DNA from 3 places in the Buttiauxella noackiae genome. Region 1 is predicted to be linked to each of the others. Evidence: riboswitches for the same ligand, from Rfam matches in the RefSeq annotation. Region 1 holds a riboswitch; each other region holds the start of a gene.
What was found. Region 1 has a riboswitch for cobalamin ahead of IX31_RS02595 (ABC transporter substrate-binding protein). Riboswitches for the same ligand answer to the same signal wherever they lie in the genome.
Positions count from the first base shown of each region.

Region 2: it holds a riboswitch for cobalamin, as region 1 does, so the genes downstream of both, btuB (TonB-dependent vitamin B12 receptor BtuB) here and IX31_RS02595 (ABC transporter substrate-binding protein) in region 1, are expected to answer to the same signal.
Region 3: it holds a riboswitch for cobalamin, as region 1 does, so the genes downstream of both, IX31_RS11980 (cobyrinic acid a,c-diamide synthase CobB) here and IX31_RS02595 (ABC transporter substrate-binding protein) in region 1, are expected to answer to the same signal.

Region 1 covers NZ_JPRU01000001.1:575,539-582,731, reverse strand. The annotation lists gene IX31_RS02605 (RrF2 family transcriptional regulator) at 1-67, shown strand, start outside; gene IX31_RS02600 (FecCD family ABC transporter permease) at 71-1,075, opposite strand; gene IX31_RS02595 (ABC transporter substrate-binding protein) at 1,075-2,031, opposite strand; cobalamin riboswitch at 2,210-2,387, opposite strand; gene IX31_RS02590 (ABC transporter ATP-binding protein) at 2,478-3,269, opposite strand; gene IX31_RS02585 (ABC transporter substrate-binding protein) at 3,412-4,464, shown strand; gene IX31_RS02580 (FecCD family ABC transporter permease) at 4,454-5,458, shown strand; gene IX31_RS02575 (ABC transporter ATP-binding protein) at 5,455-6,207, shown strand; gene IX31_RS02570 (substrate-binding domain-containing protein) at 6,191-6,916, opposite strand; gene IX31_RS02565 (hypothetical protein) at 7,169-7,193, shown strand, end outside.
Region 2 covers NZ_JPRU01000006.1:2,598-9,790, forward strand. The annotation lists rRNA gene IX31_RS19990 (16S ribosomal RNA) at 1-470, opposite strand, end outside; gene murI (glutamate racemase) at 856-1,722, opposite strand; gene btuB (TonB-dependent vitamin B12 receptor BtuB) at 1,667-3,523, opposite strand; cobalamin riboswitch at 3,592-3,776, opposite strand; gene trmA (tRNA (uridine(54)-C5)-methyltransferase TrmA) at 3,887-4,987, shown strand; gene IX31_RS20010 (YijD family membrane protein) at 5,033-5,389, opposite strand; gene fabR (HTH-type transcriptional repressor FabR) at 5,404-6,048, opposite strand; gene sthA (Si-specific NAD(P)(+) transhydrogenase) at 6,241-7,193, shown strand, end outside.
Region 3 covers NZ_JPRU01000002.1:749,669-756,861, reverse strand. The annotation lists gene dacD (serine-type D-Ala-D-Ala carboxypeptidase DacD) at 1-571, shown strand, start outside; gene sbmC (DNA gyrase inhibitor SbmC) at 776-1,246, shown strand; gene IX31_RS11995 (FUSC family protein) at 1,335-2,393, shown strand; gene IX31_RS11990 (DUF496 family protein) at 2,602-2,922, shown strand; gene IX31_RS11985 (GHMP family kinase ATP-binding protein) at 3,049-3,909, opposite strand; cobalamin riboswitch at 4,136-4,315, shown strand; gene IX31_RS11980 (cobyrinic acid a,c-diamide synthase CobB) at 4,421-5,803, shown strand; gene cbiB (adenosylcobinamide-phosphate synthase CbiB) at 5,800-6,759, shown strand; gene IX31_RS11970 (cobalt-precorrin-8 methylmutase) at 6,769-7,193, shown strand, end outside.

The sequences.
Region 1 (7,193 bases):
AAAAGCGCCGGAAGCGTTGCCTATCCAGATTGAAGAGTGGATAGGCCGTCGCCGTAGTGATGCTTAGTACTTAACTGACGCGGCGTAGCAAAATCACCAGAACAAACACTCCGCCCACACCGGCGGTAATAATCCCAATTGGCAGTTCCTGCGGGGCGGCGAGTGTTCGACTCAGAATGTCACCCGCAGAGAGAATAATTGCCCCCATGATCCCCACCAGTGGCAGTAATCTCCGGTGGCGCACTCCGGCAAAGGGGCGCGCCAGATGAGGCACCATTAATCCCACAAAACCAATCACCCCGGTTAGCGAAACCAGGATTGCGGTGGCCATAGAACAGCAGAGAAAAACCTCGGTTCGTAAGCGATTGACGTTAATACCCAGCGACCAGGCGGTTTGTTCCCCAGCCAATAGCGCATCCAGGGCTTGCCAGCGCCGGGATATAAGCACAACGAGAATCACCAGCGCGATAGCGGCAAACCCGAGATTTTCCCAGCGCGCAAAACCTAAACCGCCGAGAGCCCAGAACAGTGCATTGCTGGCTGCGCGCTGATCGCCGGAAAAAATCAGGAAGTTGGTCAACGCCCCAAATAAAAATGACACTGCCAGCCCGCATATAATCAGCTTTTCAGTTCCTTTATGTGACTGCGACATAAAAATAATCATCACGGCAGCGGCAGATAGCATCCCACCGACAAATGCGGCGATGGGTAATGTCCACGATCCCAGACTGTCACCAAGACGGGTTATCACCAGTACCACGCCTGCAGAAGCACCAGAAGACAGGCCGAATAAAAAGGGATCGGCTAAATCGTTGCGTGTGGTGGTTTGCAGCAATGAACCGACCAGGGCCAACCCGGCACCGGCAATCATGCCAAGTATCGTGCGCGGTAGCCGTAATTCGAGCACGATGCTCTTTATCATCGGTGCGACTTCCCCATGCATCAGGCCGAGGGCGGTCAACACTTGTGAAAAAGAGAGGGGTACGCTGCCATTCGCAACACTTGCCAGAGCAAGCCCCGCAAGCAACAGCGGGGCCGCTATCCATATCAGCAAAAAACGCTTGTTAGCGAACATTAGTTAAACGCTGCCGGATAAAATGCACGGGCAAGTTTAGTTATCGCGGTGATATTGGCAGGCCCTGGTGTCAGTTCCTGATACTTAAGTTTCAGATAGCGATGGTGAAGCACCGCTGGCGTGTTTTTCATCAGCGGATGTTGTTCCAGGAAACGCCGTAATCCATCAGCGCCACCGTTATAGTCAGACTGATAGTCCATCAGAATAATAAACTCAGGCTCCGCGGCGGCAACACTTTCCCAGTTGGTTGCGGCCCAGCTTTTATCCATCGTATCCATGACATTTTTACCGCCAGCAGCTTCGATAATTGCCGTTGGCATGGCATACGCACCGCTGGTGAACGGCTTATCTTCGCCAGAATCGTAGAGGAAAACGCGAACGGGTTTATGCCCGGCCGTCTTTTTGGTTAAGTTCGCAACCTGCTTTTTCCAGCTATCGACCAACTTCACGGCATCTTCTTCTTTGCCAAAGACTTTGCCCAGACGCAGCATATCGCCATACAGCAAATCCATACTGGCGCGTGGACGATGGCTATTAACGTGAATACAGCTTTCGCTCAGGATCAGCGTCTTGATATCAAATTTTGCCAGCGCCTGCGGCGTGACGTCGCCGCGTAAACCGTAGTTCCAGCCTGCGAAGAACAGGTCGGGCTTTGCCGCCAATAACGTTTCCATCGAAGGGTATTTGGGCGCAATCTCCGGAATAGAACCCTGCAAACGAGTAAATGCCGGGATATTTTTGTACCAGCCGGAAATGCCGCTAACGCCAACAATTTCCGGTTGTAAATGTAGGGAAAACGCCATTTCGGACATATTGATATCATGAACGACCATGCGTTTAGGGGCTTGCGTGAACGTTAAAGGTTGCCCGCAGTTATCGACGGTTACCGGGAAACCAGAGGCAGCCGCGCCGTTGGAAACCACGGCCAGTAACGCCGCCAGAATTGATTTTTTCACACATACTCCTGATTCACTACTGCCACACATGATTGGCTCTGTGGACATGAATAGCGGGACAGGGTGTCCAGAATGAAACCTCACCTGTGCACACTTCCCGACACTGAGTTGTGTACAGGTGTGGCAAATGACGGTAGTAAACCGCGACCTGTGACACAACGCCTTCCCACCGAAGGGTCGTTCTTGAGGTTGTGCCGTCGGTCTTCTGGCTTAGCATCATTCTTCACCACGCCTTCCCGTCAACAGACAGTGGCATGTGTGGTGTCGTCAGCATTACAGCAGCGGGGGCTGCGGAGGAATTTCACCTCACTTCCCGGATAGCGACGTGCGCTAAAACGGCAGAACCGAAAGCGAAAATCTCGCTTCCTGATAAACCGCCGCACCATACAGGAATTGATGGGGTGAATAGGTCTGGTCAGATCAAACAATACTTAGTTATTTGTATTTCAATCAAATTGTGATGGCAGGGCTTCGAAGATGCGCAGTGTTTTGCCACTGTTTGGATGTGTGACGTGCAGGCTTCGCATACCGAATATCCTGGCAAGCCAGGGCGAGTCCAGAACCTGCGCCGGCGTGCCACGGCAAACCAGTTGCCCCTGGTTCATCATCAGAACCTGGTCTGAGAAAGGTTGAATCAATTCAAGATCATGCAATACCGCAATGGTGGTGATGTTCTTGTGCCTGACGAGACTGAGCAGCTGATGGCGGGCGAGTGGATCGAGATGATTTGTTGGTTCATCCAACAACAGCAAAGCTGGTTGTTGTGCCAGAACACGGGCTAAGCCTGCACGCTGGCGCTCACCGCCGGATAATTTTCCCAAAGAGACCTGTTGCAGGTGTGTGATGCCAACATCGTTAATCGCCTCAGTGATGGCTTTTTCATGTTCAACGTTTGGGTATTCGGCCTGCCATGGGATGCGCCCCAATGCCACATATTCACGCACTGTCAGACGTAAATCGGCATTGTCATGTTGGGTCAGTAGCGCGACGGAGCGAGCGCGTTCAATGGGTTTCATGGTGCGTAACGCTTTACCCTGAATCACAACCTCACCGCTGGCGGGTAACAGTTCACTGATGATAAGCCGTAAAACAGTCGATTTCCCGCTACCATTTGGACCTATTATCGAAACAAACTCACCGGGATAAATATCAAATGACACCGCATTCACCTGTGGTGTTTTACCGGCAAAGAAGTGGGTGAGGTTACGAACAGATAGCAGGCTTTCAGGCGCGTTCATCGGCAATGTCATTAGCTGAAAATGGCGCTTAGGATAGCAGCCATGTTTTGCCAGGCAAGCAGTAAGGATCGATAATCAGTTGCCATCGACTACGTTATATAATTAAATACACATCGAATTTACTCCTTTCCAGATGGCAATTATGTTAATCCTTCGTAATATCGCGCTGGTTCTCGCCAGTGCATTTTTCGCATTAAACGCTCAGGCAGACAGAATCATCACTGACCAACTTGGTCGCCAGGTCACTATTCCTGACCATGTTGAAAAAGTGGTGGTGTTACAGCATCAGACCTTGAATCTATTGGTTCAGCTCAATGCACAAAATGAAATAGCCGGTGTGATGACCAGCTGGAAAAAACAGCTTGGCCCTGAGTTTTCACGCTTTATGCCTGAGATTAACTCACTGCCTACTCCAGGTGATCTCACCGCGGTAAATATCGAAAGCTTGCTGGCCATTCACCCGCAGGTGGTATTCGTCGCCAACTATGCACCCGCTGAGATGATTCAGCAGATTCAGAATGCTGGAATCCCTGTCGTGGCAGTCTCTTTGAGAAAGGATGCTGATGGGCAGCAGGATAAAATGAATCCGACGATGGCGGATGAAGAGCTGGCCTACAACGAAGGGCTAAAACAAGGCATCCGCTTAATTGCTGATGTGGTAGGGCGCAAACCTCAGGGTGAAGCACTCATCAAGTATACCTTTGCGGCACGTGAGAAATTTAACGCACCGGTTGCGAATATCCCGGATGCACAGAAAGTGCGTGTCTACATGGCGAACCCTGATTTGATGACTTATGGCTCAGGCAAATACACCGGGCTTATGATGAAGCACGCAGGTGCGCTGAACGTCGCTGCTGCCAGTGTCAAAGGTGCGCGCCAGGTTTCATTGGAGCAGGTGTTACAGTGGAACCCACAAGTTATCTTCGTGCAGGACCGCTATCCGCAGGTGGTGTCTGAAATCCTGAACGACCCGAACTGGCAGGGGATCGATGCTGTGAAAAACCACCGTGTCTGGTTAATGCCTGAATATGCTAAAGCCTGGGGTTACCCAATGCCGGAAGCTTTGGCAATTGGTGAGCTGTGGATGGCGAAAAAACTCTACCCGGATGCTTATAAAAACATCGATGTTGATGCCCAGGCACAAGATTACTACCAGAAATTTTATCGTGTGAACTGGCAGCCCGATGCTAAGTAGTGAGTCATTTATTCCCCAGCAACTGGTACTGATTCTCTCAGTGCTGTTGCTGGGAGTTGCTTCACTTTGCTTAGGTCAATATTCACTTACGCTAAGTGAAGTTCTCCATCAGCTAACTCATTTCTCCGACACGCAAGGCATTGCCAACCAGGTCATCTGGACGGTAAGGCTACCGCGTATTCTGATGGCCTTGCTTGCCGGTGGTGCATTGGGGTTATGCGGCGCAACCCTGCAAGGGGTTTTCCATAATCCGCTGGTTGATCCACATATCATCGGCGTGACTTCCGGCTCTGCTTTTGGCGGCACACTGGCGATACTGCTGGGGCTTGACCCATTATTGATGATGGGGTCGACATTTTTCTTCGGCCTGAGCGCATTGATTCTGGTTTATGCGATTGCCGCTTTGCAGGGGCGAGAAAACGCGTTGGTGCTGATTCTCTCCGGCATCATCCTGAGCGGTTTTTTTGCCGCCCTGGTAAGCCTTATTCAATACCAGGCTGATACAGAAGAAGTGTTACCTAACATTGTCTTCTGGTTATTGGGGAGTTTCGCAACCGCCAACTGGCATAAAGTTTTGATGCTGGCTGTTCCGGTCATAATTTCTGGTGCGATTTTGTTCCAACTGCGTTGGCGCATTAACTTATTGTCACTTAACGATAAAGAGGCGCAGGCATTGGGTGTTTCCGTGGTGCCTCTGCGACGCAGCGTATTGGTTTGCTGTGCATTTTTAGTCGCAGCACAGGTTGCTGTCAGTGGCAGTATCGCGTGGGTAGGATTAGTCATTCCTCATCTGGCGCGTCTTCTCGTGGGAGTTGACCATCGCCGCTTGCTCCCTACCGCATTCTGGATGGGGGGCGGTTTTATGATTGTCGTCGATGATATTGCCCGCACGTTAATGCAAGCCGAAATTCCACTGGGAATCATCACCGCTTTATTGGGTGCACCGCTGTTTACCTTTTTGCTAATACACTCAAGCCGCAGAGGCCGTCGATGAAAACGGGTGAATTACGTGTTCAGCAACTATTGTATGGACACAAAACGCCATTGTTTGAACCACTCAGTTTCCATTGCCAGCAAGGGGAAGTCTGGGCTGTTCTCGGACGCAACGGTTTGGGGAAAAGCACGTTGCTTGACACTTTGACCGGTACATTAAAACCCCTCGCAGGGAATATAGAGAATGAGGGGGGAATTGGCATTGTGGCGCAACATTCGCACTTGCCCTTTCCGTACTCAGTAAGCGATGTGGTGCTGATGGGAAGGGCGCAGCATGTGAAACTATTTTCACAACCGGGCAGTGAGGACAAGCAGAAAGTTATCGAGGCGCTGGAGCAGTTAAATATAGCTCAGTTAGTTTCAACGCCTTTTACTTCACTTTCTGGCGGGCAACAGCAATTAGTGATGATTGCCCGTGCGCTAGTAACTGCCAGCCAAATCTTATTGCTGGATGAACCTTGTTCAGCACTGGATTTAGCCAACCAACAGGTGGTGTTGCAACTGATTAGCGATCTGGCTCACCGGCAGCATCGCGGCATCGTTTTTACCACCCATGATCCGGTTCATGCATTACAGGTTGCAACGCATACGTTGTTACTTTTGCCTGGTGGAAAATGGTTGGCTGGCACAACAGACACCATCGTTACTGAAGAGAATATGTATCAAGCCTACGGTTTAACGTTGAGGAAAATCAGGATGGACAACTATGCCACCCCGTTTGTTGCGCCACTCTTTACGATTGAGAAGTAAGCGGTAAAAAACCCGCGCTAGTCAGAAACCTTTGTCCGTCAGGGCTAAGAATAAATTCAACCAGCGCCATTACTTCTGCGGAATTCTCAAGCACAGCCAACTGATATTCGCACTGAATATTGTGTTCAGGCGCAATCGCTACGCAACGGATATCCGTGTGCCTGGCCAGTGCTTTACCATAATGCGCGTAGCCGATAAACACATCGGCGAAGCCCTGGTGCAAAATCCAGGCGCTAGCCAGTTCTCCCGGCGGGATGCTGAGCGTATCACGTCCACCAACCAGCGGAATTGCGCGCTGACGCAGTTGTTGCCCAAGACCCGGCTGAAGTAGCTCGAGTTTATCAAACAGTGCCCAGGTGTAATCGCCAGACGGGTCGCATCCCGGTGTGGAAGTGCCAATCCGTAGCGTGGGATCAGCGAGCAAATCCAGCCATTCACCACTTTTTTGCGTAGTTAATACCAGTTGATTGCAGGTAAAAGTATGGGTTTCAGTCGCTTTCCCTGCCGTCAGTAAATGCTGAGGATGCTCCCGGTTGGCGGAAGCGAAAAGGGCGCAGGGCTCACCCGCCTCAATACGCTCTCTCAACAATCCTGCCGGGCCATATTGTGCTGCAACCTCAATTCCTGTGAGTTGGGTAAAATGGTTAAGTAGCGGGGTTAAAGCCAGTCGTAAACTGCCCGCAGCAAGCAAAGGTAAAGGAGATCTCATTGGTTGATTTTGAACCTTAAGAGTCATGGAGAATACACCGGCTAATAATACTGTTTATTAATTCCTAACTGAAGGTTGTAGCCAATCATATGGGTAGATCGTGGGCACCATAATGTTATTAATTCCCATGCTAGAATTTAACCACTACTTTGACATGGTTAACCTTTTTCAAACTAAAACTAGCATAGTATGACTTGCTATTTAGTTAATAATAATGATGAGTTCGTATTCAACTTCTCAGGGGAGTCTGAAATGGAAAAATACGTTTTTTATGTCA
Region 2 (7,193 bases), on a different contig from region 1:
CGGTTATTAACCACAATGCCTTCCTCCTCGCTGAAAGTACTTTACAACCCGAAGGCCTTCTTCATACACGCGGCATGGCTGCATCAGGCTTGCGCCCATTGTGCAATATTCCCCACTGCTGCCTCCCGTAGGAGTCTGGACCGTGTCTCAGTTCCAGTGTGGCTGGTCATCCTCTCAGACCAGCTAGGGATCGTCGCCTAGGTGAGCCATTACCTCACCTACTAGCTAATCCCATCTGGGCACATCTGATGGCAAGAGGCCCGAAGGTCCCCCTCTTTGGTCCGAAGACGTTATGCGGTATTAGCTACCGTTTCCAGTAGTTATCCCCCTCCATCAGGCAGTTTCCCAGACATTACTCACCCGTCCGCCGCTCGTCACCCAGGAGCAAGCTCCCTGTGCTACCGCTCGACTTGCATGTGTTAGGCCTGCCGCCAGCGTTCAATCTGAGCCATGATCAAACTCTTCAATTAAAAGCTTGATTTGCTTCAACTCGTGAAGCGGTGCTCAAAAATTAACTTTCGTAATAATTCAACTAAATGAATTACTGCTTGGTCACTCTTCAAGACTTGATATTTTTTGTGATACCCAAAGGTATCTGAGATATCAATCCTGCGAGTGCCCACACAGATTGTCTGATAAATTGTTAAAGAGCAGTGAGTTGCGCGCTTTCGCTTGCTAACTCGAGGTGGCGTATATTACGCTTTCCTCTTTCAGAGTCAAGCGATTATTTCGCGCTTTTCTCCAACTAACCAGCCGGTTTGTAAGCCGTTGTGCCGTGTCAGTGGAGGCGCAGTATAGGGATTTTCTGGAAGCTGACAACCCCTATTTTCAATTTTTATTTCAACCGTCTCTTTTTTATTCAAAATCGCTGCATACAGCTAGTTTTTCAAGCCTTGGAAAGCCATAACGCTGTAAAACGGGTGCTAATTGAGCAATCTCTGGCGTGAGCCCCATGCAGAACGCAATATTCTCATCTGCAGATAATGCATTCGGAGATTCATGTTCTAAAAGCCATACCGTACGGCGAGCAATTGCAGCACCTGAATCTATCAATCGAGTGCCTTCCGGCAGGACTTCCAGCAACTCTTCTTCTAATAGAGGGAAATGGGTGCAACCCAATACCACTGTATCTGGTGGTTCTTTCATTCTTAGCCACGGCCGAAGGATTTTACGCAGTTCCTCAAGGTCGACAGGTTGACCATGTAACTTGGCTTCTGCTAATTCCACCAGTTCCGCCGAACCGAGCATTTCGATTTTGCATTCCGAGGCAAAGCGTGCGACCAGTTCGTGCGTATAAGGACGGCGAACTGTACCGCGAGTCGCCAGTAAACCAACCACACCATTAGTCGTCAGGCGTGCAGCAGGCTTAATAGCTGGAACAACGCCTACAACAGGGAAAGCAAATTTCTCACGGAGCGCGGGAAGCGAAACGGTACTCACCGTATTGCAGGCGATGATAGCGAGTGCGAGTGGGTAGCGTTCCTGAACCGCAGTAACAATTTCAACTACGCGCTCAACTATGAACTCTTCGCTTTTCTCGCCGTAGGGAAATGCTACGTTATCGAAAGCATATATATAGTGCAGGTCAGGCAAAAGCTGCCGGACTTCGTCATACACAGAAAGCCCACCGACACCGGAGTCAAAAACCAGTACGGTGGGACGTGTATTAGAAGGTATAGCTGCCAGTGAGGTAGTATTCCCGTCCTGGGGTTTGATAGCCATAAACCGTCTCGTAATCTTTATCGAACAGGTTGGCGATTCTACCACGAACGGTGAGATGAGAGGTTATTGGATATGAGGCAGCGAGATCCCATAAACTTACCCCGCCCATTTTTACATCGCTGCTGGAGTCATAATCATAGTCATAACGTTCACCCATATATTGGTAAGTGACATCCCAACCCAACTGATACACTTGACCACTCAATTCATACTTCACCTGCTGTTTTGCACGACGAAGTAATAATTTATCGGTTTCATCATCGCGTGGATTGATGTACTGAAGTGTCAAGCGATGGTCCACCGGACCTGTAGTCACGCTTCCAGTCCATTCCATACCTTTAATCGTCGCGGATTTTACGTTGTAGTAACTATTATTGTCGTAATCAATGAGGTTTTGAATTTTGTAGCGGTATGCCGATAAGCGCCAATCCAATGGACCGGTTAAACCTTCCAATCCGGCTTCCCATTGTTTTGACTCTTCTGGTTTCAGATTTGGATTGGAAGCAATACCAAAACGGTCCGCACCAAACTGTTGCCCTAAAGATGGTGCGAGGAATCCTGTACCGTAAGAAAGTGTCGTACGGTAACCTTCTACAAATTCCCAACCAGCAGCAGTTTGCCATGTACCATGCCAGCCAAATTGCTCATCATGGTCTTCACGACCAGAGGCTTCCAAAGTAACGCTTTCTATCTGCTGTTGGCCAGTAAGGTAAAGGCCTGTGTTATCACGCGTATAACTATCTTTCGCAGGCGCGCCAGCATAGGTTTCACCATAAGAAGTCAGCTTTTCTTGTTTCCAGTCGATTCCTGCGCTTATCGCGCCGTGCCCGACTTCAACATTATTACCCCACTGGATATAACGTTGTTCCATATCATCAAGAGTTGTCCCTTCTTGATAACGTCCAGCCAGGCTACTGTAGTTGTAATCTTTTATGCGCTGATAATTAGCCAGTAATTGCGACGAGTAAATTCCAGAATTGAAATTCAGGCCGGTATCCCAAGACTGGGTGTAGTTTTGATGCTCATCACCACCGCCATCGTAACCCCAATTACCTTGATCATAATCTGCATTGCTGGAATAACCGTAACCCCGGAAGAAACCAGCAAAATTATCATTGAATTTATGCTCAACACCGCCCCAGAACAGTTTATTACGATACCCATCTCGATCGGCATCACCGCTATAACTTGAGCCAGGTTGAACATTAAAACCATTTGTAGTCTGATACGCCCCAGCCGCCGTGAAGACAGTATCGCCAACCTTTTGGCGTAAAGTGCCATCATATTGCTGATAGCCATTCGAGCCGATGCCTGCATTAATCTGCGAACGATCATCGCCATCCTGGGTAATAATGTTGACGACCCCGCCAATAGCACCCGAACCATAAACAGCTGAACGCGGCCCCCGTATGTATTCAATTCGCTGAACCAGGGATACCGGAATTTGGTCTATATCGGAATTATTTGAAATTCCAGGACGGGCAATAGGAATGCCATCAACCAAAACTAAAACATGTCGTGCCTCTGTCCCGCGAACAAAAAGTGATGCACTTTGTCCCATACCACCGTTTTGTGCGATATCAACACCAGGCAAGCGACGCATAACATCCAGCACCGTTTTTGACTGCCATCTTTCTATGTCCGCTTTGGTCACAACATCGGTAGGAGCCAACACAGTATTCACCGGTTGCTGAAAACGGTTTGCCGTTACGATTAGAGTGTCATCAGAATTGCTGTCTTGCGCCCAGGCAGAAAAAGCCGTTACGGACACAGCCGTAAACAGCGAAAGTTTTTTAATCATCATTTATATAAGCATCCACTTCCATTAAGGATGCCGCAGACATAACAGATAGCACGCGATAGTTATGCAGATTGCGACGTATACCGGCAGGTCTTCGGGCTTGGAGGTGTTTTACGGATGATGACTTCCCACTTTATTAAGCAGTGTCTGCACTTGGCTCTCATCCCACTATTCCTTACCGCTGCGCGTCAGCCCCAGAATTGCACTGGGTTCCCTTTTAACTTGTAAAAAGGCCGGAAACGCTATGCTACGACGTTGTTAATAATCTTGTCTATAAGCATCAAAATGCAACAGCACTGGACATCACGCACCTATTCCCTACAATTCGCCGCGTAGTTTGACTTTACTTACAGGTATCAGCTCATGACCCCCGAACATCTCCCGATTGAACAATACGACGCGCAACTGGCCGAAAAAGTCGCCCGCTTGCAAAGCATGATGGCCCCTTTTGCAGCTCCCGCGCCGGAGGTGTTCCGTTCGCCAGTCAGCCATTATCGGATGCGCGCTGAATTCCGCATCTGGCACGATGAAGGCGACCTGTACCACATCATGTTTGACCAGGAAACCAAGCAACGTATTCGAGTCAATAGTTTCCCGGCAGCAAGTGCGCTTATCAACGCGCTAATGCCAGCAATGCTCGATGGAGTACGTGATATTCCCGCCCTACGTTATAAGCTTTTCCAGATTGATTATCTGACTACCATGAGCAATCAGGCTGTGGTTTCGTTACTTTATCATCGCAAGTTGGATGAAGAGTGGCAGCAACACGCTGAAGCATTGCGCGATAATCTGCGTGCCCAGGGTTTCAACGTGCATTTAATTGGCCGTGCTACAAAGACCAAAATCGAGTTAGATCAGGATTTCATTGATGAGCGTTTGACCGTTGCCGGTAAAGAGATGATTTATCGCCAGGTTGAGAATAGTTTTACTCAGCCGAATGCCGCGATGAATGTTCATATGCTGGAATGGGCACTGGATGCAACTCAGGGTTCCAGGGGCGATTTGCTGGAATTGTACTGTGGTAACGGTAACTTCTCCCTGGCGCTGGCACGAAACTTTAACCGCGTGCTGGCGACTGAAATCGCCAAACCGTCAGTTGCGGCTGCACAGTACAACATTGCGGCGAATGAAATTGAAAACGTGCAGATTATTCGTATGGCAGCAGAGGATTTTACTCAGGCAATGAATGGCGTACGTGAGTTTAAGCGCCTGAAAGGTATCGACCTGAAAGGCTATCAGTGCGAAACCATTTTCGTCGATCCACCGCGTAGCGGCCTGGATGCAGACACGGTGAAGATGGTGCAGGCATACCCGCGTATTCTCTATATTTCCTGCAATCCACAAACCCTATGCGAGAATCTGGAAGTATTAAGCGAAACCCATAATGTGTCGCGTCTGGCGCTCTTCGACCAGTTCCCGTATACACATCATATGGAATGCGGTGTGTGGCTGACACGCAAATAGCAAAACGGACGCCGAGGCGTCCGTTATTATTTCTGGCTAGGAATACTATTCAGTGACCTGCGCTTTACGGGCACGAACTTTGAAACCAATCCAGAACAGCAATGCGACTGAAAGCACCGCAGGCAAGAAGTTAGAGCCAATCGCCGGATACTCAGCCCGCACAACCGCGCTATATAACAAGACCCCTAACACGAAGCACGCCGCAGCAATACTTGGTAGGCCAACTGGCATCGTACGGTTCAGGTAGCGTTGATGCAAACAGTACACTGTTAGCACCAACGTGATCATCGGGAAAATGGAAAACGGTACGACCGAGCTAAATAGCGCGACAAACGTTCCGTTAATTGCCAGGCCTGCAATAAACGCAAACCCGAGCGTACCTCTCTCTTGTAACTGTTTCATTGCTCTTCCTTTACTCACTCTTCAGATATTTGAGCTAATGCCACTTTTTCTTGCTCCCGGCGATACCAGTAGTACGCACCTTTTGAAATCATGCGTAACTGAAGTACCAGGCGCTCTTCAAGCTGACGACGCTGATCGGCATCAACGTCCAGCGCTTCAGCACCAGCACTAAAGACAATCGTAACCATTGCTTCTGCCTGCGCTTCAGTAAAGCTGCGAGGCATGCGATTTTCGAGTTCCAGATAGTCAGCAAGTTCCGCAATAAAGTGCTGAATTTCACGGGCAACAGCGGCACGAAATGCGGCAGAAGTTCCGGAACGCTCACGCAACAACAAACGGAACGCGTTGGGATTATTACCGATAAATTCCATAAATGTTGAGACGGAGGTACGGATTACACTTCCGCCTTTAGCAATTCTTTGCCGTGCCTGACGCATCAACTGGCGCAACATCAGGCCACTTTCATCAACCATCGTTAAACCCAGTTCGTCAACATCACGAAAGTGGCGATAAAACGATGTTGGCGCTATACCAGCCTCACGGGCGACCTCGCGCAAACTCAGGCTGGCAAAACTTCGTTCAGCACTTAACTGGCTAAACGCGGCTTCGACCAGAGAACGCCTGGTTCTTTCTTTTTGTTGCGCTCTTACACCCATCATATTGCCTGAATCTCTTAATCGAACTCGCACTATACCAGAGAATAACTTAACTGGTTTTATACAGGATTGTGAATGATTGTTTACGCGAGCCGCCTCGCGTTACACAGCAAAAAGCACAAGGATAATTGGGTTATCCCGCTGTTGATGTTACCATTGTGTTGCTTTTATGTATAAGAACAGGTAAGCCTTACCATGTCACACACCTACGATTATGACGCAATAGTAATTGGTTCCGGTCCTGGCGGCGAAGGTGCCGCAATGGGGCTGGTGAAACTCGGAGCAAGGGTAGCCGTTGTTGAGCGCTACCATAACGTGGGTGGCGGTTGCACTCACTGGGGAACCATCCCCTCAAAGGCGCTGCGCCACGCAGTCAGCCGCATTATCGAATTTAACCAAAACCCTTTATATAGCGACCACACCCATCTCCTCCGTTCTTCCTTTGCCGACATTCTTAATCACGCTGATAGCGTCATTAACCAACAAACTCGCATGCGCCAGAGCTTTTATGAGCGTAATCGCTGCGAGATGTTACAGGGGGATGCACGTTTTGTAGATGCGCATACTATTTCGCTGGAATGCCATGATGGCTCGGTGGAGATGATCACCGCCGAGAAGTTCATTATTGCTTGTGGCTCGCGCCCTTATCGTCCGCCAGAAGTCGATTTCAGCCATCCGCGAGTGTACGACAGCGATTCCATTCTTAATCTGCATCACGAACCACGCCACGTCATTATTTATGGCGCAGGGGTGATTGGCTGCGAGTATGCGTCGATTTTCCGTGGCATGAACGTCAAGGTTGATTTGATTAATACCCGCGATCGCCTGTTGGCATTTCTCGATCAAGAGATGTCCGACTCGCTCTCTTACCACTTCTGGAATAGCGGTGTCGTTATTCGCCACAACGAAGAGTTTGAGAACATCGAAGGCGTGGAAGATGGCGTTATTGTCTCGCTAAAATCAGGCAAAAAAGTGAAAGCCGACTGCCTGCTTTATGCGAACGGGCGCACGGGTAATACCGATTCGCTGTCACTGGAAAATGTTGGGCTGGAAGCCGATGGCCGCGGTCTGTTGAAGGTCAACAGCATGTATCAGACCGCACAACCGCATATCTATGCCGTCGGCGATGTGATTGGTTACCCAAGCCT
Region 3 (7,193 bases), on a different contig from region 1:
TCATATGTACAGCGAGCGCAGCCTCACCTGGAATGGCATCACTCAGCAGAATCGCAACGGCCTGCTTTGGGATAAAAATCTCGACGTTGATGGGCTGAAAACTGGCCACACAGCCAGCGCCGGCTTTAACATTATTGCTTCCAGCGTTGATGGCGATCGCCGCCTGATTGCCGTTGTAATGGGCGGAGAAAGTCCGAAAGGGCGTGAAGAGCAGGCGCGTAAATTATTGCATTGGGGTCAGGATAATTTTGATACCGTGCAGGTGCTGCATAAAGGCAAAAAAATTGGTACCGAAACCATCTGGTACGGTGATAAGAAGAAAGTAGAAGTTGGCACCAATCAGGATGTGTATCTGGCGCTGCCAAAATCAGAAGTGCCAAACATTAAAGCCAAATATGTTCTCGATAAACCAGAAATGGAAGCGCCTGTCCTGGCAAACCAGCATGTCGGTGAAGTTGAACTTTTTGACCGCGACAAGCTGATTGCACACTGGCCATTGGTGACGCTAACTGACGTCAAAAAGGGCAGTGCGTGGTCGCGATTTAGCGATTATCTGAGCCACAAGCTGTAGTTGCTTAAACATTTTAATTGGCTGACTTTTTGTCGGCCTTTTTTTCGCCTGTAGCCCTAACCAGTGCTTCTCGGCTGTACTACGATCTATTGGCGTAAAGCGATCTTGCTCGCAAAGCAACCACATCACCTTGCCAAAGGATTGCTTCCCTGCAATAGAGGGGTGTATTTATATACAGTGCTTTTAATCGGGTCAGGAGGTCATATGGAATTTAACGTACAACAAGTTCATGAGCGTAAAGTAGCGGGTTTTCATATGGTAGGGCCGTGGGAAAAAACGGTTCAACAAGGATTTGAGCAACTTTCTCTATGGGTGAAATCTCATAAAGTTGTCGGTGAAGAGTGGCTGGCGGTGTACTACGATAACCCAGATGTCGTACCTGCGGAAAAGCTCCGTTGCGATACGGTTGTTTCTGTTGCGGAAGATTTTACCGTGCCTGAAAACAGTGAAGGTGTCATCACTACACGCATCGAAGCAGGGCAATATGCCGTCGCACGCGCACGTGTTGATAACAATGATTTTCAGCAGCAATGGGAAAGTTTCTTCGATGCTGTAGAAGGCGATAATCGCTACCAGATAACCGGCAAACCGTGCTTCGAGCACTATCTGAATGATGGTTCCGAAAGTGGGGTATGGGAAATTGATATGTATATCCCTGTAGCAGATCAAGTCTGAAGCTGATGGGGGCTTTGGCCCCCTAACTTTGTGATGCTCATCCTAAAAAAATAGGTACAATCACGCTTTTGTTTCAGGAGAGCCGGGTGTGCGCCCCGACAAATCATTAAGCCCGTTTGAACTCCGCGTTTATCGCAATTATCGAATGGTGCATGGCGTGCGTATCGCGCTGGCATTTGTTCTTACCTTTCTCATTGTTCATCTTCTGAAAGTTCCGGAAGGTACATGGCCATTAATCACTTTAGTGGTGGTGATGGGGCCAATTTCCTTTTGGGGAAATGTGGTACCTCGAGCCTTTGAACGTATCGGTGGCACTATCTGTGGCGCAACCATGGGGCTTATTGCGCTTAGGTTAGAATTGTTCTCTCTGCCATTGATGTTGGTTTGGTGTGCTTTCGCGATGTTTATTTGCGGTTATCTGGCACTGGGGAAACGCCCTTATCAGGCTCTGCTGATTGGCATTACCCTTGCAGTTGTGGTGGGTGCACCAGCTGGCGATATGGAAATTGCGATGTGGCGCAGTGGTGATGTTATCTTCGGATCATTACTGGCAATGCTATTTACCAGTATTTATCCGCAGCGTGCGTTTATTCACTGGCGTATTCAAATGGCGAATTTCGTCACCGCGTTTGGCCGGGTTTATAACGCAGGTTTATCCCCGAACTTACTCGAGCGTCCGCGGCTGGAAAAACACCTGCATCAGGTGTTAACCGATGTGGTGAAAATGCGCGCGCTGATTGGGCCGAGCAGCAAAGAAACCCACATCCAGAAATCTATTTTCGAAGCGATACAAACTGTCAGCCGAAATATGGTGTGCACGCTTGAGCTGCAAATCAATGCTTACTGGGCTTCCCGAGAGAGCCATTTCCTGATGATCAATGCTCATACTCTGCGTGATACTCAGCAGATGACGCAACGCACGCTTGCAGCGATTGCCCTGGCATTGCATGACGGCAACCCATCACCGATTTCTGCGAATAACGAAAAATTGACCGAAATCGTCAGCGAGTTGCGCCAGCTAATGCAGGAAGGTGAAAATGGGAAACTTCAGGAAACCCCAATTCACGGTTATGTGTGGTTGAGTCTGGAGCTTGCTCGCCAACTTGAATTACTCTCGCAGTTGATCTGCCGCGCGTTACGCAAATAATTGCGGGGCGCGGAGCGAATTGCTGGTTTCGATTCAGCACCAATTGAGGTTAAGATAGCGAAAGAGACTAATCGCCTGTAATGTTCGGGTTGTAGAGCCCGAAACCGAGCGGGGATAAAAGAATTGTCAGCGACCGCCGCTACCATTAAGGTAATCTTATGGCGGTTGTCTTAACGAATCCGAGTATGAAATTAGCAGGGGTATAAAAATGGAACAAACTAAACCTTCTTTCCAGGACGTGCTTGAGTTTGTGCGTCTGTTCCGTCGTAAAAACAAGCTGCAACGTGAGATTCAAGACGTTCAGAAAAAGATCCGTGATAACTCAAAACGTGTTCTGCTGCTTGATAACCTGAGCGACTACATTAAGCCTGGGATGAGCATTGAAGCTATTCAGGGCATCATTGCCAGCATGAAAACCGACTATGAAGACCGTGTTGATGACTACATCATCAAGAATGCTGAGCTGTCTAAAGAGCGTCGTGAAATTTCCAAAAAGCTGAAAGTGATGGGTGAAATCAAACCCGAGTAAATTTACCCGCCATACTTCGAGTGGGTTGGCTGCGTTCACTTGCCGCCTTCGTGCAATTCGAATTATTTAGGGTAAATAGTGTTGATTTTGAAAACCGCCGATTCGGCGGTTTTTTTTTGCAAGAACTCAGCGCACTCCGCCCTCTATCATCTTTACCAGATGCTGCTGTGGGTAATGCCTGTCAATCTCTAAATCCTTTATTAGCCAGAGGATTTTCTCAACATCCTGCTTACTGCTATCAAGCAACAATCCCACCACACTGCCGCTATGCGCCACATTTAATCCGTATAAGTCTAACTCCTCGATCAGAGCTAAGAGCTGGGAAAACATCGGTTTCACTAACAGTTGTTGGCAGGCTTTGGCACTCATTGTCGCGGCTTGACCTAACAACCGGGCGTCCTGTTGCTGGCAACTGTGTTGCAGCGTCTGCCAGGCGTTATCCAATAGTCGAGCGTTACGGATTAACACGGGTTCCCGCTGGCAACGATGATAATCCTCCGTCAATAGAGTGGTATTGCTCTCAAGCAGTAGGATTTCCACCATTGGTGTGGGCTGGCAGCTAATTTGTACTTGTGCCTGGATATGGTCAAAAAGGGTTGGATTGCGAAAAATCGTGCTGTCCGTAGGTTCTAGTTGTACGCATAAACCAGCAAGTGTGGATTCATCAAGCATTTCACCTAAATGGCGAGCCGTGGCAACCGCGGTGGCGGCAATATCCGCAGTACTGCTGGCAAGTCCTTTCCCGACCGGAATCGTTGACTCAAGCTTAATATTCAGGCTGTTTGCTAATGCAGTGGAATAACCATAGTACGCGACGACGCGCTCCAGCATCTGGCGCATTCGGGGGCGTTCGCCGGGGAGTTTCATACCTTCACTCACCTCAACGGTGCTAAACCAGTCAATCGGGCAGGATACGAGTTTTTCCCCGCCACCTATCCAGCCCTGAATTAACTCGCCGCAGGATGCAGGGCAGCGTGCTTCAGCCATGGTATTGGCCACTCTTTTTCATGTTGGGATTCATTCTGTTTTTCACCGCAGGCGCAGGATGATACCACAGCAGCACACGCCAACGATTAGGGGGTAAGCCTTAATAAAAATCAGTAAAAATTGTTATAGCGCAACAATCAATATCTATTAGCTTTTACACTAGACCCTCATTTAAATATTTATCTGCGTGATGATTTAAAAACGTCATGCAGTAAAACGGTAATTAAAACAGATACAACTGACTCGTTTATGCCATGTGTCAAACATGGCTGGGAAGGGGGTGACAATCCCCCGCAGCCCCCGCTGCTGTGATGCTGACGAACCTGCGTAACCACTGATCGTTGATTGGGAAGGGCAGGTAAGAATGAAGCTAAGCCAGAAGACCGACTTGTCACTATTACTCTAAAACAACTCCTTCGGTGGGAAGTCAGTTGTCATCAGATGCGTGCAGCCGCAGGGTGCGCGCACGTGCTGACATCCGCATTTTGCCGAATAAATCAAAAAGGCAATTATGGCAGGGGCAGCGAAACAAGCATTCGTCATTGCAGGAACCAGCAGCGGTTGTGGCAAAACTACCGTCACGCTCGGGTTGCTCCGTGCCCTCATGCTGCGCGGTCTGCGCGTTCAACCTTTCAAAATCGGCCCTGATTACCTCGACAGTGGCTGGCACAGTGCTGTTACCGGCATTGCCTCGCGTAATCTCGATGCCTTCATGCTGCCCATTCCAACGCTTAATGGTCTGTTTGCAAAACAAATGCAGCAGGCTGATGTGGCCGTTATCGAAGGCGTGATGGGTTTGTACGACGGCTACGGAACAGACCCTAATTATTGCAGCAGCGCCGCAATGGCAAAACAGCTCGGTTGCCCGGTGATTTTGCTGGTGGATGGCAAAGCCGTATCCACCTCGATTGCTGCAACGGTAATGGGCTTCCAGCGATTTGACCCAACGTTGAATATCGCGGGCGTTATCCTCAATCGAGTCAATAGCGACAGCCATTATCAGTTACTTGCCGATGCCATCACCCGTTATTGTGGCATTCCTGTGCTTGGCCGTGTGCCTGTCATGGCTGATGTGGCTTTGCCTGCACGGCATCTTGGACTTGTTCCGGCGCAAGAAAATGCGCCGCAAGATGAATGCTGGCAGCAGCTTGCACAGCAGCTTGAAAAAACGGTCAATATTGACCATCTGTTGAATTTATCACGCCTGAATTCGCTGCCACCAGGTGAAGTGCCTGCCGTTCCTGATGCAGCATTGGCTGATGGGCTTACGCTTGCGCTTGCTGAAGATGAAGCCTTCAACTTTTACTATCCGGATAACCTCGAATTGCTCGAGCAGGCAGGGGTGAAAATCCAACGTTTTAGCCCATTGCATGACACTAAACTTCCCGAGTGCCAAATGATCTGGCTGGGTGGTGGTTACCCCGAAGTTCATGGCGCGAAACTTGCCGCCAATATCAAAATGCGTGAATCCCTGCAAAGAGCACATCAGCAGCGAGTGCCGCTGTATGCCGAATGTGGCGGGTTGATGTATTTGGGTGAGTCGCTGACTGACGGCAATGATGAAACTCATGCCATGTGTGGCGTATTACCCGGTCACAGCCAGATGGGCAAGCGACTGACGCGTTTTGGCTACTGCGAAGCCACGGCATTGCATGACACGTTACTTGCCAAAAAAGGCGAAACCTTGCGTGGCCATGAGTTTCACTATTCTGATTTCAGCGGCCCGTTACCTGCCGCTCTCGATTGCTGTAAATGGCGCGATGGCGTTGCTATTTCGCGTTGGCAGGGTGGTTTTCAGCATCATGCGACCTTTGCAAGCTACCTGCATGTTCATTTCGCCCAACGTCCATCGTTACTCAATCGCTGGTTAGCACTTGCGAGGAATCACCTATGACACTACTTGCATGGGTTGTTGCGTGGTTACTGGATTATTGGCTTGGTGACCCGCATCACTGGCCACATCCGGTGCGCTGGATTGGTAATCTCATCAGCTTTACGCAGCGCCAGATACGCCGGTGCTGCAAAAGTGACCGTGCATTGAAAATCGGTGGCGGCGTGTTATGGCTGATTGTGGTGGGTTCAACCTGGATTGTGAGTTGGGGAATCTTACACCTCGCAAACCTGGTATCTGCGTGGCTCGGCTGGTTGGTTGAAGTCTGGATGATTTACACCGTGCTTGCCGCCCGTTGCTTGAGCGACGCGGCTCTCGAAGTTTATCGCGCGCTCAAAGATGGCACGTTAGAAGAGAGTCGCGAGAAGTTATCGTGGATTGTTGGCCGCGATACCTCGCAACTGGAGCGTCCACAAATTACTCGTGCGGTGGTTGAAACCGTGGCAGAAAATAGTGTCGATGGTGTGATTGCCCCACTGTTTTTCCTGATGATTGGCGGTGCGCCACTTGCCCTGGCCTACAAAGCTATCAACACCCTCGATTCGATGGTCGGTTATAAAACCGAAAAATATCGCGCTATTGGTTATGTCAGCGCCCGGATTGATGACCTCGCTAATTTCATTCCCGCCAGGTTGAGCTGGTTACTGCTTACTCTCGCAGCCTTTTTCTTGCGAGCCAATCCTCGTCAGGCGCTGCTTATCGGCTGGCGTGACCGCTATCAACACAGCAGCCCGAATTGTGCCTGGCCTGAGGCAACCGTTGCCGGCGCGCTGGGTATTCGATTGGGCGGGCCGAACACCTATTTTGGCGAGCGAGTAGAAAAACCGTGGATGGGGGATGAGCAACGTGGCATTGCCCTCGACGACATTACTCGCACCATTCAACTCATGATGTTGGCTTCGCTGTTTGCTTTGCTGCTGTTTGCCGCATTGCGCACACTTGCGCCCGGCATAGCTTAAGGACACCTGATGAACTACCTGCAAAAACCCCAGCTTATTGAGCAACACAGTTTTGAAATTATTAGCGAAATTATTGCTGCCGAACGCCCGGAATATCGTTTTAACGGTGCTATCCAGGAAGCGATGATCAAGCGGGTTATTCACACCACGGCTGATTTTGAGTGGCTGGATATTCTGTGGTTCTCCCCGGATGTTATCGAAAAATTGACCGCCAGTTTGTTGCGCGGCTGCACGTTGTACACCGACACCACCATGGCACTTTCGGGGATCAACAAGACCCTTCTTGCGGAGTTTGGCTGTAGTTGCCGCTGCTTTATTAGCGACCCGCGCGTGGTGGCTCATGCCAAAGAGCAGGGCGTCACTCGTTCTATGGCGGCGGTAGATCTGGCATTGGAAGAAGAGGGCGAGAAGGTCTTTGTCTTTGGTAATGCACC